Regions from separate parts of the Lacticaseibacillus sp. 30 genome, predicted to be linked through region 2. Evidence: riboswitches for the same ligand, from Rfam matches in the RefSeq annotation. Region 2 holds a riboswitch; the other holds the start of a gene.

Region 1 (3,147 bases), on a different contig from region 2:
GACAATAAATTCGTTGGTCACAGCTGGCAGTGAGTTGCGCACGGCTTGAGGCAAAATGACCTTCATCATGGTTTGCAGATGGGTCATTCCCAGAGCGTTGGCAGCCTCGAATTGACCTTCGTCAACCGAGATAATCCCACCACGGATAATTTCGGAAATATAGGCCCCAGTGTTGATCGAAACAATCAATAAGGCAGCGGTGGTCCGGTCCATGTTCAAATGCCAAGCTTGTGCGGCACCATAATATAGGACCGCGGCCTGAACAATCATTGGCGTGCCACGGAAAACTTCGATGTACAACGACAGCAGCCAGTTGATCACGGCGCGTAAGCCGCGCTGACCGAGTTTTTTCGGCTTAGGAGTTGTCCGGATAATCCCGACTAACAACCCGATGATAAAGCCGACGATTGTCCCAACAAGGGAAATCAGTAAGGTCATGCCTGTCCCGCGTAACAGCATTGGACCATATTGCTTCATAATCGCGATGAACCAGTTGCCATTGCTCTCAGTTGATGGCTGGTTATCGACAGCTTCATTCATCAGCTGTGCTCGTTCTTTACTTGAAATTGTGGCAAGTAGTTCATTGATCTTTGCTTTATTCGGATCATTCTTGCGCAAGCCAATCGCCAGATTCGTGTCACTGGCATCGGTTTTAAAACCCTGACCTTTTGCAAAATGGATATACATCAAGTTAGGATTAGCACGTTCTGCCGTGATCCCTTCAGGCACTTCGGAAACGTAACCATCAATGGTTCCGGATTCCAAGGCCACACGCATAGCCGGAAAATCGTTCATAGCCGGTTCCTTGACGACACCCTTGATTTGATTGATCGCCTGATAATGATAGGTGCTGAGCTGCGCGGTGATTTTAGCACCCTTAAAATCCGCAATGCTCTTGGCTTTGGCATACTTGCTGTCTTTGCGAACAACCATCGTCAAGTTGGAGATGTAGTAGGGATTACTGAAATCGATGGTCTTGCGACGATCAGGTGTCGGTGACATGCCGGCGATGATGGCATCGATTTTGCCTGAAGTTAGAGCTGGTGGCAATCCGTCCCAAGATGTTTTGACGACGACTACCTTTTTGTGTAAGGCTTTGGCAACCTTACGTGCAATCTGCACATCGTAGCCGTTAGCGTATTCCTGACTACCTTGAATCTTGACGGCGTTGTTAGCGCTGGTGGTTTGCGTCCAGTTGAACGGCGCATAGCCAGCCTCCATGCCGACTTTAAACGTGCCGCTATCACTAGCAGCATTGACCGGGGTGGCAGCAAAACTGCCTAGTAAGAGGCTCAAGGCGAAGCCCAGCACGCCTAAACGTGCAACCCAATGCTTTTTCATAACTGACATTTCTCCCTTCTTGTAGTGGGAAATAGAGCTGGAAACAAAAAATCGACCTTATTGTGTTGTGATACCGCAATAAAGGTCGATTCCATCGATTTTAGTCATAAACCAGAATCATAGCGCCCCGAAGCGAGTGCTTCGACAGTCCATGGGTTATGCACCCATGGCCCAATGCGCACGATCCGAATATCGTGCAACATTTCGGCGGTGGCACTTACAACTGGTTCAACATGATACGGCACTCCCCAGTTTTCGTTGCCCACCGCAACCTCTATTTCTTGGTGGTGTATTTAAATGTCAAAATTGAGTTTAGCGGAGTCAGGGATGGATGTCAATTTATAATGGCAGCGCGTGAGCAAGTACAGTTTCTACGTCTGCTCACACGTTTTAGATGGCACAGTAGAAGGATTCGCTCTTCTGATGCTTGTTGGGCAGGCTTCGATAGTCTGAACTGGTTTTGTGAAAATTCGGAGTAGCGATCGCCAAGGCTAAGGCGCTGGTATGGCGGCGTCCATTGAATTTTCGCTACTGCCTGATGTCTATCAGAAAAATGCGTAAAAAATTCTTGGGACTAGCAACCCATGTTTAGGCAGCGTTTAAAAACAAAAATATTCAAATTTGAGGTGCAATAAGTAGTAAGATATTTTGAAAAAATGGCAAAACGTGTTAAGTTTGTCTAATAAAGTTCTCATAAAAGGGTCGGGTGCTGATGCCAGAAGAACATGTCAAAATCGGGGCATATTTGCGGGCTTTACGTCTCGAGGAAAATGATTCATTAGAAGAAATTGCAGCTGGGATTACGACAGCTGCAACTTTGTCGCGGTTTGAACGTGGGGAGACGCAACTGAGTGCGGCAGTTGTTTTAAAATTATTAACACGGTTTGATCAAGACGTTGAATCCATTCAACAAGGATACCGCGCCTTGAATCAGGATAACTTTTTCCAGCAGGTGAACCGGGCGACTGTTGCTGGGAAACCGGCGCTACTGGCATTGGCTAAGCGACAGTATCGGTTATGGCGGGAAACGGGGCTTATTTTTTACCGACTTAATCAGATTAACATCATGGCGCACAACGGGTTCAGTGACCCGAGTTTTCAAACAACACCAGCCATGAAGACTGACGTTATGCGTTACTTAAAACGAATTAAGCACTGGGGACTTTATGAGCTGGATCTTTTTGCGGCGACGTTGGTGCTTTTCGACAGTAAACAGTTGGTTAGTTTAGTGGCAGGGATGTTACTGGATATGCCAAAAACCGAGAGTCACCGGACGCGCGATCAATATTTGTGGGCGATTCTCACGAATAGCATTGCGTTACTGATCCATCGGCGTGAGTTTAGTGAAGCAGTTCGCTTGCTAACCATTGCGACCAGTATGCCAGTGCCGCCGGATGATCTCTATTCCCGATTGATGCTTCGGTATCAGCAGCAATTATTGGTGTACCATCGCGGTAAGCATCGAGCAGCAACGGCAGCGGTTGAGCAACTGTTAGCCAGTTTGCGGTTATTAGAGTCACCATTTTTTGCTCAATTGTTAACAACTAGTTGGCAGCGGTTTCTTAAGGAGGAGGGGGCTGCGAGATGACGATTGGTAGACAATTTAAGTTATTACGTAGGGAACGAGGACTGACTTTAAAAATGGCAGCGCATGGCATTTTATCGGTGTCAAGTTTGTCAAAGTTTGAAAATGGTACCTCACAGTTAGCTGCTGATCGTTTCTTTTTGTTGTTGGATCAGTTGAATTTAGATTGGGATGTGTTTGCAAAACCTCGTTCTAGGGATAAGCAACCTTTTTTACAACGT
Region 2 (3,147 bases):
AGATCGCCCCAAAATGTTGGGAACTTACAATCCCGGTAATGGCATGCTTCGGGACAAAATGCTGTTCTGGGACGATCATTGTCCCTGGAGCAGCAGGATGATTGGTATTTTTAAGATTAATCGGTACCTGCCCAGCAATCGCTGGCAGAATCGCTTCATCATGAAAAACACCAAAGCCGCCATAAGACAGCTCTCGCATTTCCCGATAGGTCATTTCACGAATCATTTGCGGATTCGCCACCACCCGTGGGTCAGCAGCCGCTACGCCATCGACATCGGTAAAGTTTTCATATAAGTCGGCATGAAAACCGTTAGCCAAAATCGCTCCCGTGATATCAGAGCCACCACGAGAAAAGGTGGCAATATCGTCATTGCTGGTATAGCCATAAAATCCCGGTACAACCAAAACCCCGATTGGTCGTCGAAATGTAGCGAGGTTGCGATAGGTTTCACGTGAAACTTCGGCATCATTGGGATGATCTGTGACCACAATTCCTAACGACTTCGGTTCGCCATAGGTGGCTTCAATCCCCTCATGATTCAACACTGCGGTCATTAAAAACGCGTTCAACTTTTCACCGCGCGCCTTAAAGCCTGCCATTAAATAATCATTGTTCTTGAAAGTCAACTTTGGTAACTGGTCTAGCTCTTCTTCAATCGCGGCCATGATCGATGCTTCGAGCTCAAAATCATCGGCGATTGCCTGATATCGAGCAACGATTTCTGCAACAATGGCAGCCACAGCTTCATGCCGCATCACTGCCTGTGCATACTGAATCAATAAATCGGTCACCTTGGTGTCTCCCGGGTGCCGTTTACCTGGCGCACTCGTCACGATCACCTGCCGAGCTGGGTTAGCCTTCATGATCGCCACGACCTTGGCGAATTGTGAACCATTTGCTAGCGATGAACCGCCAAATTTTACGACACGCACGATAAACTGCCTCCTAGACGTCACGACAAATGAGAACTTTGTCATTTTATCCTGTACTTTAACAGACTCTCCCAGAAACACAAGCCCCAGCATGTCGCTAACATGACACGTTTTCGGGTTACTGCATAGAGACAATGTTTTTAAATTTGTTTTTAATGACCTGAGTTCACAGTCACCAGTCTCTGTCACCGCAGGGCCAGCTCGGACTATCGGACAAATGCCAACTATAGGAGAACTAAAAGCCTCGAAGACAGACCTATCTCACTTAAAGCGCGCGAACAGGCCCAGAAGCCTGCACATAAGGACCTCAAGCCTCACTGGCCAAGACCCAGCCATTGAGGCTTGAGGCCGCTTATGCTCCGGTTTCTAAGCGGGCCTGTTCGCGCGCTCTCATTATTTATTTGACGTCCACGTCTTTTTATTATAGGCTGGTGACAAACAGATAGAGGTTGCAACCAACATGAGTAGCTTGATCGAGCGGGATCCTTCGTGATGACATCAAGCCAAAGGGGCGGTTGCCGAAATGGGCGCGCCGGGATCGGCAAGCCTGTTGGGCCAGGATTGAATAAGTCCTGTACTGTCGCTTAGAAACCTAAGCGGGGCGCTATCATTCAAGTAGATTGCAAGTTGGGATCTTTTTGTTTGACGCGTGGCCAAACAAAAGGATCCCTTTTCGTTTGCCATCGCCCTGCCAAATTCGGGAGGATGAACTTATGAATTTTGCCACAAATCATGAAGGCCAATTAACCATCGGCGGGGTCGCTGCCAGCCAGTTGGCCCGAACATTTCAAACCCCACTTTATGTGTACGATGTTGGCGCCATTCGCCAGCAAATTCGCGCATTTAAACGGGTTTTTGAAGAAGCAGATGTGTCATATGCCGTGAGTTACGCCTCCAAAGCCTTCGCGACCATTGCGATGTACGAAGTCGCCAAGTCAGAAGGCGCGCACGTTGACGTGGTGTCCGGCGGTGAACTTTACACCGCTCAGGCAGCCGATTTTCCAATGGCGGCGGTCAGTTTTCATGGCAACAACAAAAGCAAAGCTGAACTGACACAAGCATTGGATGCCGGGGTTGGCACCATCATTGTGGACAATTTTCACGAACTGGATCTCCTTGATGACCTTTTAGGTGCCACCGTTGGTCAACAGGACGTTTTAATCCGCGTTGCCCCTGGTATCAGCGCGCACACGCATGCCTATGACCAGACAGGCCAAACCGACAGTAAATTCGGTTTCGATCTCGCTAGTGGTCAAGCAGATGAAGCCGCCAAGCGCATTTTAGCCGACGATCATCTCAACCTGCTTGGCATCCACGCCCACATTGGCTCCCAGATCTTTGAAGTAGCAGGTTTCGAAGCCGTTACCCAAAAGCTGCTGCATGTCCTTAATAACTGGCATCAGCAATTCGGCTTCATCCCCAAAGTCCTGAACGTTGGCGGCGGCTTCGGCATTGCTTATACCAAGCAAGACGATCCGCTGCCACCAGAAGCCTTTGTTAAGGCAATTCTGGCAACCTTGAAATCACAAAGTCAAACGCTTAACTGGCCGTTGCCAGCCATCTGGATTGAACCCGGTCGTTCGATTGTCGGGCCAGCTGGCTATAGTCTCTATACCGTCGGCAGCCGTAAAGATGTCCCGGGATTGCGGCCATACGTTGCCGTTGACGGTGGCATGGGCGACAATATTCGTCCTGCCTTGTATCAAGCAACCTACACGGCCGTTTTAGCTGACCAGCCAAATGCTGCGCCAGCTGAACATGTCCACTTGGTCGGCAAGTATTGCGAATCCGGCGATATTTTGATCGATGATGCACCGCTGCCCACAACCACACCAGGCGATGTCGTTGTTGTTTTTGACACTGGCGCATACGGCTACTCAATGGCATCCAACTACAATCGCAATCCGCGACCCGCCGTTGTTTTCGTGGAAAATGGCCAAGCCCAGTTGGTCGTGACCCGCGAAACCGATGCTGATCTCATTAAAAATGACTTACATTACGCCGCACCAACTGAGCAGCCTGCTCCAGCTCAAACCGACGCCACTGCCGCAACCAAATAGGAGGCCGATTATGGCACAGTTAGATACTCAAAAAATTATTTCCACCATCGCTAATAGCAAAAAAACCACCCCAGTTAAGGTTTATCTCAAGGGCAAACTAAGCGAGCTGCATTTCCCCAAAAGCGTTCATGCTTTCATCGGTAAACATACCGG

What was found. Region 2 has a riboswitch for lysine ahead of lysA (diaminopimelate decarboxylase). Riboswitches for the same ligand answer to the same signal wherever they lie in the genome.
Region 1: linked by a shared signal. The riboswitch ahead of ACWPAB_RS05295 (ABC transporter permease subunit) and the one ahead of lysA (diaminopimelate decarboxylase) in region 2 are both predicted to bind lysine.

What each region holds. Positions count from the first base shown of each region.
Region 1 covers NZ_JBSOQX010000005.1:144,013-147,159, reverse strand. The annotation lists gene ACWPAB_RS05295 (ABC transporter permease subunit) at 1-1,350, opposite strand, end outside; lysine riboswitch at 1,454-1,626, opposite strand; gene ACWPAB_RS05290 (helix-turn-helix domain-containing protein) at 2,054-2,929, shown strand; gene ACWPAB_RS05285 (helix-turn-helix domain-containing protein) at 2,926-3,147, shown strand, end outside.
Region 2 covers NZ_JBSOQX010000032.1:4,933-8,079, forward strand. The annotation lists gene ACWPAB_RS14060 (aspartate kinase) at 1-934, opposite strand, end outside; lysine riboswitch at 1,370-1,549, shown strand; gene lysA (diaminopimelate decarboxylase) at 1,648-2,994, shown strand; gene dapD (2,3,4,5-tetrahydropyridine-2,6-dicarboxylate N-acetyltransferase) at 3,005-3,147, shown strand, end outside.